DNA from 3 places in the Rossellomorea sp. RS05 genome. Region 1 is predicted to be linked to each of the others. Evidence: riboswitches for the same ligand, from Rfam matches in the RefSeq annotation. Region 1 holds a riboswitch; each other region holds the start of a gene.
The links. Region 1 has a riboswitch for thiamine pyrophosphate ahead of thiT (energy-coupled thiamine transporter ThiT). Riboswitches for the same ligand answer to the same signal wherever they lie in the genome.

Region 1 (3,278 bases):
GTGATTGTCACTGCGGTCAATCTTGTTTGCTGGAAATGGCTGATCAACGGTCGAAATGAGCCGGAACGACTTTAGGCGTTTCCGGCTTTTTGCCATGCGCGGAAATTCATTCGTATAACACCATTTGAAGCTATAGGCATATACATAGGGAAGAATGGGTAACGTCGAAAAGGGAATGATGATAGAGGACGAAAGGGGAGAGCTTCATGTTCCTTGATTGGTTAGGCGGACTTAATCCTGCTCTACAGGCGCTTTTCGGAGGAACGGTGACTTGGGGACTTACAGCATTGGGGGCCTCTGCGGTCTTCTTTTTCAGAAAGATTGAGAAACATACATTGAATATGATGCTTGGCTTTGCTGCGGGGGTCATGATTGCAGCGTCCTTCTGGTCCCTTCTTGCTCCATCCATCGAATTCAGCGAGCAGAACGGGCAGATTCCGTGGCTTGCACCGGCAGTCGGTTTCCTTCTTGGAGGACTTTTCATCCGACTCCTGGATTTTGTCGTCCCCCATCTGCATCTCGGGAATGCATCGGAAAAGGCGGAGGGACCACCGACGAAGTTCAAGAAATCCACGCTCTTATTCCTTGCCATCACGCTTCATAATATTCCGGAAGGCCTTGCCATCGGAGTGGCATTCGGGGCTGCGGCACTCGGCCTTGGCGATGCGACCCTGATCGGGGCCATCGGTCTTGCAATCGGAATCGGGATTCAGAATATGCCGGAAGGGGCCGCATTATCCATCCCTCTCAGAGGCGAAGGGATGTCCCGAAGGCGGGCTTTCAATTACGGTCAGATGTCTGCCATCGTAGAGCCCATTGCAGCAGTCATCGGAGCAGCGGCCGTGCTGATGATCCAACCGCTCCTTCCGTATGCCCTGGCATTCGCGGCAGGGGCCATGATATTCGTCGTTGTCGAGGAATTGATACCGGAATCCCAATCTTCAGGTAGCACGGATCTCGCCACCCTGGGTCTGATGGCGGGGTTTGTGGTCATGATGATCCTGGACGTGTCGTTGGGTTGAGAGAGAGCACCCTGAAAATTCAGGGTGCTTTTTACGTGCTTGTCAGGGTCGCTTTACCACGAATGATGTCGGACTATCTGTAAAAAGAGTCAAAAGTCCTATTATCGGTGAATCTTTTTGTCATATCATTCAGATTCTTTTATACTATACTATAAAGGGATTCATTAGTATGAAAGAACTGGTTGGAGGGGATGGAATGAAGCTGATCGCCGAGTCGAAGAAGACACTGAGCATTCTTTTGGTTGCAATCCTTTTCGTGACAGCAAACCAGATTCCTGGAGTACAGCACGTCACAGCGCGCATCGCGACCAACGTGTATATCAACTTTAAGTATGAGCATTTGAAATTATCCTATGATTCAGTCGAATATTCCCCGCAGCTCGGCGACTACTCCGTAGCGTATAAAGACGGGGAGGGGAAGCGCTATGGCTTCATGGTCACTCCGAAAGCCATGCCGATCTTCATCCGTCATGATCCGTTGGAGCCTGCACCGGAATGATTTTGCCCTTTTCCCGCTCTTCCGTTATAATGGACAGGTAATCAATTTCATAAACGTAACCACAAGGGGAGCTTTTTTGCTGAGAGTGAACGGTTGATCCGTTCTGACCCTTTGAACCTGTTAGTTAGCACTAGCGTAGGGATGTGGAAGGTAGTTTTCTGCCTTGTTGTACATGCATTCTCCCTAATGGTTTCGTTCATAGAAAAGGGGGATTTTTTTTATGAAGAATATGAAGCTCATCGTCTTGATCGAAGTGGCGATCATGGCGGCCCTGGCCGTCGTGGTCGATCTGATTCCATCCATCAAGCTCACACCGTCGATTTCATTCAATGTGGCCATGGTGCCGATCTTCCTGTTGGCATTCAGAAGGGGCTTCAAGGCTGCCACCCTGGCCGGGTTCATCTGGGGATTGTTACAGGTCGCCCTCGGGGAAGCCTGGGTCGTTCATCCGGTACAGGTCTTCCTTGAGTATTTCGTGGCTTTCGCCTTCATCGGTGGGGCTGGACTATTCAGCAACCGGATCCAGAGCGCTGTGCGCGATGGGAGGAAGAAGGGGCTGCTGAGTTGGATGCTTCTCGCTATTTTGGTCGGAAGCGTGGCCCGTTATTTCTGGCATTTCATTGCGGGTGTGTTCTTCTTCGGATATTTGGCGCCGGATAACCTATCGCCGGTTCTGTTTTCATTTGCTGCCAACGGAGCTTCGATGCTCGGTTCGGCAATCCTTTGCGCCATTGTTTTATGCGCGCTGGTGGCTACAGCACCCCGACTTGTCAAAGTCGAGGATGGACGTTCCGTCAATCGTAAAGCTGCGTGAGTGTGAAGATCGGCTGAGGCCGGTCTTTTTCTATTGTGCTGGCGGGGGTTTCGCTTGGGGAGAGCAGGGGTAAATGAACAGGAATAGGACTATGGAAGGAGGGGTGATCATGACGGAATATATGCTGGAGGCTGCCCAGGATTGGGGATTGTGGGGGATTCTCCTCTCCCTCTTCATCGAAGGGAGTGCCTTCCCATTTGTAGGTACGTTATTCATCGTGACCGTCGGGTTCTTGTTGGAACTATCGTGGCTTGAGCTCTTTTTCGTCTCCGTTGCAGGAAGTGCCCTCTACGTCTTAGGGAGCTATATCCCTTACTTCCTTAGTTATAAGCTCGGTGAAAGGGTGGAGGCACGCCTCAGCCCTGAACGCAGGCAAAAGCTTCGGGCTGCACAGGATCAGTTCACGAAGTATGGCATTTGGAGCGTGGCGATCGCGAGTCCTCTGCATCTGGGGAATGTCGTCCCGTTTGTTGCAGGGATGTCCAAGATGGATGTGAAACTCTATTCCTTCCTCACCATGCTAGGGATCACGCCCTCCACCTTCCTCCTTCTCAGTTTCGGGAAATTTTCCGGAGGAGATCCTGAAACCGTCATGCGTACAATCGATCATTATCAAAACCTCGTGATCGGCGCTATCATCGCTGCCACGGTCGTATATGTCCTCTATAAATGGAAGTGGAAGCCCCTCAGGAAAAAAAGTTCCGTCACAGACGGCGGACCCTCTTCGATAAAGAACGATGATGAGTCCTCATTGCGAACATAATTCCTTTCCTTTAAACTAAACCTATTCTTAAATCAATCGTGTGGAGAGATTCTATGGAAGCAAAAATGATGCGAAGATACGATATCATGGAGGTATGCCTCCTTGCAGGGAAAATCATGCTGCAAAGCGGTGCTGAAACGTACAGGGTGGAAGATACCATGATGCGGATCGCAGCCTCCT
Region 2 (3,278 bases), on a different contig from region 1:
CACGCTTCCCCTTGCGATCATCTTCTCATTCATGCGCTCCACGATCTTGAACAACTCGCTGAGTTCACCTTCCATTGTCGTTTCTAAAGGATTCACTTCATAGTTCACTCCCGATTCTTCTATGACTGCGATCGCGTCGTCCACATAAGGGATGACATCTTCACCATTCTTCGTTTTCGGGATGATTTGAATACTGACCAATGCATTTGCCATTTATGCTCACTCTCCAGGTAAAAATTCATTTGTGTATGCTTTTTGACTATCAAGTTTCTTTTCGAGAAGTCCATTATCGAACATCCAATCAGCGTAGTTCTTCCATACTTCCGCTTTCTGCTCTCCCCATCTATCCGCATCGTCTTTGTATTTCGGTGCAAGCCATTCTTGGCTTTTCATGACGAGCTCTTCATCAAGGTCGGGTGCTTCTTTCAGAAGGATCTTGCCTGCTTCATCCGGATGCTCGACACTGTACTCATATCCTTCCGTTGCTGCCTTCAGGAATGCTTTGACCGTGTCAGGGTCATCCTTTATGTGGGATTCGTTCGTCGTGAGGACAGGAGTATAGTAATCAAGTTTATCCGAGTAATCTTTGACATACATCATATCAAGTTCTTCCCCCCGGAGTTCGGCTTCGATTCCCGTCCAGCCATAAAAGATCCAGGCAAAGTCGATATCCCTTTTTACAGCCGTAAAGAAGTCTGTGTCCCCCATATTCACGAAGTTGACCTTCTTCACGTCGGCTCCTTCCTGTTTCATGATCGAGCCCATGACCGCTTCCTCTACGGGAGAACCCCATCCACCGTAGGTCTTGCCTTCGAAATCTTCAGGCTTGGTGATCCCTTTGTCTTTCGGTGCTGCGAATCCGGATGTATTATGCTGGATGATGGCCGCAATCGAGACGATCGGTACATCCTGTACCCTTGCCTGTGTGACACCTTCCTGATACCCTACACCAAAGTCCGCCTTTCCCGATGCCACCAGTTGGTCAGCACCAGCCTCTCCTGGCATGATGATGTCGACATCCAGTCCTTGCTTTTCAAAATATCCTTTTTCTTTTGCCACATACAAACCGGTATGGTTCGTATTCGGAGTCCAATCAAGGACGACCGATACCTTTTTGAGCTTGTCTTTTTCAGCTCCTCCTGCACTGCAAGCAGTCAGCAGAAGGATTGAACTTACGACCATGAGCCATTTTCTCAAGATGCATACGCCCCTTCACAAAATATGTACAGAAAAAAAACGCCCGAGGCTCATGAGCCTAGGACGCATCATTAAACAAGAATTCTGTCTACGATCTGTTTCCTACGCTGGTATGAGCCAGTTCAGGTTCAAAGGGTCAGCATCTGATGGATGCACTCTCAACCGGCCACACCGGTCCCCCTACAATAATCACGATATCGGGCGTTATCTTTCATTCCTACTTTGCCATAGTATCTTATGGTTTTCAAGCATTTCTTGAGGGGGACATCAGATCTTCAACCGCTTCGGATACCTCTATGAGCTGGGAAAATGCAACGAAGGGTTCCCTACGTAGATAAAAGGTATATTGAACGATGAACATGGTAAGATGATGCATGAATCGTGCGCCGTCTCCCTCCCTGAATGTTGACTCAGCACCGTACCCCTTTAAGAATGCGGTGATCAACGGCCATGATATACCGTTATGAATGATGAGGTGTGCGCAGAAATAGGCAATGTCAGCCATGCGGTTGGCAACACGGAGCCGCTGAAAGTCGATGATGCCAACACTCCCTTCTTCATCGACAAGGAGATTCCCGGGGTGAACATCACCGTGCACCAGCTGCTTTCCTCCTTCAAGGTCCAAACTGCAAAAATGCTTCACAACGGACCGCGCCCACTTGGCAACAGGAGAATGGCTGCATTGAAGGATCCACTCCCACGTATGAAGGGAAATATCCCACGATTTGACTCCTTCGAACGGAAAGTGCATGAAACTTGAATGAAGCTTGGCCAACGTGTTTCCGACAGCTGACATGATCGGAACTTCCCATCCCGGTCGGATTCCGGGAATGCATGCGTATAAGGCGTACCCGCATCCATCCGCCCAGAACATGTTTCCTCCATGCCTTGCGGGATGAGGCATCTCCACCCGGATGGACCGCTCATGAAGATAGGAGGTGAGCTTCTCTTCCAACTTCATCTGCGTCCTCCGCTTGATATAAAAGATGCCCTCGGGACCATGAGCAGCCCACACGCTTCCACTTATCTTTTTCACCTTGAACTCTTCTGCATCTTCTTCAGAAAAAAATGCGGTAAAAAAGTCTAGCATTTCGTGTTCCACCCGTCTGTGTAGTAAGATATTCATTAGTATGACTGTCTAACCACCATACATACCAATTGCATGAAATGAGGAATGCGCGATGGAAAGAATCAAAATCACAGAAGACCTAAGTTTCTCAAGGATCATCCATGGTTTCTGGAGACTTGCAGACTGGGATTATACAAAAGAAGAAACCCTTTCATTGATCGAGCATGATCTTGAACAAGGCATTACGACATTTGATCACGCAGATCTATACGGTTCGTACAAATGTGAAGAGCTGTTCGGAGAGGCCCTTTCACTGAAGCCTTCTTTGCGGGACCACATGGAGATCGTCACTAAATGCGGAATCGTCATTCCTTCCGAACAACGACCGCAGCATCGTACCCACCATTACAATACGTCTAAATCCCATATCCTTGAATCTGTGGATCAGTCACTCAAGAACCTGTCAACTGACTATATCGATGTCCTGTTGATTCACCGTCCCGATCCATTCATGGATCCGGAACAAGTAGCAGACGCCTTCACTCAGTTAAAAGACGCCGGTAAGGTCAAACATTTCGGTGTCTCGAATTTCAAACATCACCAGTGGTCCATGTTGCAGGCACATCTTCCGTTCCCTCTCGTGACTAACCAGATTGAACTATCTGCTTACGAGCTTGAAAACATCGAAGACGGCACGTTGAACCTTTGTCAGGAGAAGAAGGTGCCGCCAATGGCCTGGTCACCTCTTGCTGGAGGAGCCATCTTCAAGCAAGGCGATGAAAAAGCCGACCGCCTGCGTGCTGCACTTGAAAAAGTACAGGGCGAAACAGACGCCAACGGAATCGACGAAATCCTTTATGCTTGGCTTCTCACCCATCCTGCCCGCATCATGCCGATCGTCGGTTCGGGCAAAAAAGAACGAATCCAATCAGCCATCAACTCACTGAACATCACCTTAAACCACGACCAGTGGTTCGAAATCCTCCACGCCTCAATGGGCCACGAAGTACCT
Region 3 (3,278 bases), on a different contig from region 1:
TATCATTGATCGGATTGAAAAGTGATCTTGCCAGAAAGCTGGTTGAAAAGAATCCGGAGCAGGCGAAGAGCGAGCTCATGGATGTCCAGCAGACGGCACGGACGGCGTTGAGCGAAGTCAGGACACTCGTATCACAGATGAGGGGTATCCGGCTCGAGGATGAATTCATCCGGATCCGTCAGCTCTTGTCAGCTGCCGACATCCGGTTCATCCCTGAATACGAGGAACCGCTCCCCAATATATCGCTGTTCCTTGAGAATATCCTCAGTATGTGCCTGAAGGAAGCCGTTACAAATATCGTTAAGCATAGCGGCGCCACAGAGTGTACACTCAGGGTGGTGGAAAGCCATGATAGCCTTAGATTCGTTCTTTCTGATAACGGTAAAGGCATCCCTAAGGATTACCGAAAATCAAAAGGGAGTGGATTGATCGGAATCCGTGAGCGGCTAGACTTCGTGAACGGAGAGCTTGGAATCGACGGAGAAGATGGCACCACTCTTACAATGATCGTGCCTAAAGTAATAAAAGATACAAACAGGGAGGGTTACAATTGATTTCAATCGTGATTGCAGAAGATCAGAGGATGATGCTGGGGGCCCTTGGTTCCCTCTTGAACCTCGAGGATGATATGGAAGTCGTAGGGATGGCAGGAGACGGGGAAGAAGCGCTCTCGCTCGTTCGGGAACTACGTCCTGATATATGCATGATGGATATCGAAATGCCCAAGATGACCGGTCTGGAAGCAGCAGAAAGACTGAAGGACACGAACTGCAGGGTCATCATCTTGACCACCTTTGCACGATCAGGGTATTTTCAACGTGCCCTGAAGGCAGGGGTGAAGGGATATCTTCTGAAAGATAGTCCCAGTGAAGAACTGGCTCAATCCATACGTCTCGTCATGGACGGTAAGAGGATGTTTGCACCAGAACTCATGGATGATGTCTATGGGGAAGAAAATCCATTGACAGATCGTGAAAAAGAGGTCCTATGGCTCGTCGCAGATGGGAAAAACACGCAGGAAATCGCCGATGAACTCAGTTTGAAGGCAGGGACCGTCCGCAATTATATCTCAACCATCCTTGAAAAACTAGGCGTGAAAAATAGGATCGAAGCCATTACCCAATCGAAGGAGAAAGGCTGGTTCAAGTGAGTTGTTTTTTTGCACTGAACAAAAATGATGATCCCCGACCTGAAACCACCCTTCACCATGGGTAGAACCGAAGGAACGGGTAGACAACTTGACCTGCTTACAACAATGATCAGAAAATCAAACGTATATAAAGTCCTTCTTTTCTTTCTACGGTAACTTCCACTTTTCACTACAGAGTGGTAGAAGCGGAAGCCAACTGACTCCAATGTGCCAAGCGGGCAGGGTGAAACCTTGCAAGAATGAGGAGGCTCACCGCACATCCCGTGGAAAGCGGTTGGCCACAGCGAAGAGGCACGGAAGCCTGCTTATCGCCTACCAGATTTCAAAAAGAGACCATTTTATAACAATCTCAACCACTGGATATGGCACAGGTACCATGATGTAATAAGTCTATGAGGGTATAAGGTTGGAAACTTCTCTCACGCTATTAGTTTTTTTAACCTGTCCTACTATTCACTAAAGAGTGCTCGAAGCGAAGGCCAACCGACTCCAACGGGAAAACCGGGCAGGGTGAGACCCCGCAAGAATGAGGAGGCTCACCGCACGCCCCGTGGAAAGCGGTTGGCCGCAGCGAAGAGCACGGACGCCTACTTATCACATGCCAATCCAAAAACTAATAGAACTTATATAACGCCACACCTTTGAACGATTCCATAGGATAAAAGCAGTTTCTTCCTTGGATGGACTTGACAATCCATCTCTGCATGATACGATAGCATCGAACTTAACTTACATATGACGATCCACTAGGGGGGCCCTTAATAGCGGCTGAGATTGAAGTGAAACTTCAAGACCCTTTGAACCTGATCTGGTTGATACCAGCGGAGGGAAGTGGCGTTTTGAGGGTATTTCCATCCGTTTTGTATTCTCAAAAAGCCATTTTCCACCAACTATGTGGAAAATGGCTTTTTTTCGTTTCAGTGGATCGTCAGGAGGAGGAAGAAGAAATGAAGTTTTCAGAAGAATTACGGCTGGCTGCAGATGATTGCTGGGAAGCGAGTTTTCAACACCCTTTCGTACAGGGGATCGGAGATGGTTCCCTGCCGCTTGAGAATTTCAAATTCTATGTATTGCAAGATTCCTATTACCTGACCCATTTTTCAAAAATGCAGGCATTGGGGGCTTCAAAAGCAGGGGATCTTCAAACATCCGCCCGATTGGCTACCCATGCACAGGCAACATTCGAAGCAGAGCTTTCTCTCCATGAAGGGTTTTCTGACAAACTCGGAATCACAGAAGAAGAGAAGGAGCAGTTCGTTCCGTCCCCGACGGCGTATGCCTATGCTTCTCATATGTACCGATCTGCTCAGGTCGGTGATCTGGCTGATATCCTTGCTGCCCTGCTGCCCTGTTACTGGCTGTACTATGAGGTGGGGGAGAAATTGAAAGGAAGCACGCCGGAAGAACCCATTTATCAGGAGTGGATCGCCACCTACGGAGGGGAATGGTTCAGGGAGCTGGTTGAGGAACAGATCCAAAGGCTCGATGAACTGGCAGAGCTCGCAAGTGGTACTCAACGCGCCCGCATGAAAGAACTGTTCCTGGTGAGCAGCATCTATGAACTCCAGTTCTGGGAAATGGCCTTCACCCTTGAACGGTGGCCCTTCCAAGAATTACTGGCCACCACCCGAACCGGGGCCGGTGCATAATGGCAGTGTCCCAACCGGAGTTTCACATCATCACGTCGGGAAAGCAGTCTCCACGAGAAGTGGTCCAAATCTGCTCGTTTGTGCATCACCTGGTGGATGCCATTCACCTGAGGGAAAACAATTGGTCGTCGCGCTGTCTATACGACACCATTATCGCGCTTCTCTCATCCGGTGTTCCTGCAGAGAAGCTTGTTGTCAATGATCGAGTCGACATAGCCTTGTTGACGGGTGTAGAACGGGTTCAGCTCGGATCCCGGAGCGTCACGCCCTCCGAAATCAAAAGGATATTCCCAACGATCAAAATTGGAATATCCGTGCATAGTCCCGCCGAAGCAGATGCTGCAGGAAAAACAGGAGCCGACTCCATTCTCCTAGGGAACATATATCGTACGGGCTCCAAACCAAGAAAGACCGGTATCGGGGTGGGTGCAATCAGCAAAGTAAAAGATGAATTTCCCGTAGTTGGAATAGGCGGGATC

Region 2: it holds a riboswitch for thiamine pyrophosphate, as region 1 does, so the genes downstream of both, ABJ225_RS00410 (ABC transporter substrate-binding protein) here and thiT (energy-coupled thiamine transporter ThiT) in region 1, are expected to answer to the same signal.
Region 3: it holds a riboswitch for thiamine pyrophosphate, as region 1 does, so the genes downstream of both, tenA (thiaminase II) here and thiT (energy-coupled thiamine transporter ThiT) in region 1, are expected to answer to the same signal.

Annotation. Positions count from the first base shown of each region.
Region 1 covers NZ_JBDKWY010000011.1:61,916-65,193, forward strand. The annotation lists gene ABJ225_RS20450 (hypothetical protein) at 1-75, shown strand, start outside; gene ABJ225_RS20455 (ZIP family metal transporter) at 207-1,022, shown strand; gene ABJ225_RS20460 (hypothetical protein) at 1,192-1,521, shown strand; TPP riboswitch at 1,576-1,680, shown strand; gene thiT (energy-coupled thiamine transporter ThiT) at 1,742-2,335, shown strand; gene ABJ225_RS20470 (DedA family protein) at 2,445-3,098, shown strand; gene ABJ225_RS20475 (threonine/serine exporter family protein) at 3,152-3,278, shown strand, end outside.
Region 2 covers NZ_JBDKWY010000001.1:64,496-67,773, reverse strand. The annotation lists gene ABJ225_RS00415 (thiamine-binding protein) at 1-213, opposite strand, end outside; gene ABJ225_RS00410 (ABC transporter substrate-binding protein) at 220-1,197, opposite strand; TPP riboswitch at 1,280-1,389, opposite strand; gene ABJ225_RS00405 (phosphotransferase enzyme family protein) at 1,442-2,287, opposite strand; gene ABJ225_RS00400 (aldo/keto reductase) at 2,379-3,278, shown strand, end outside.
Region 3 covers NZ_JBDKWY010000001.1:895,304-898,581, reverse strand. The annotation lists gene ABJ225_RS04630 (sensor histidine kinase) at 1-554, shown strand, start outside; gene ABJ225_RS04625 (response regulator) at 551-1,150, shown strand; TPP riboswitch at 1,889-1,997, shown strand; gene tenA (thiaminase II) at 2,098-2,799, shown strand; gene ABJ225_RS04615 (thiamine phosphate synthase) at 2,799-3,278, shown strand, end outside.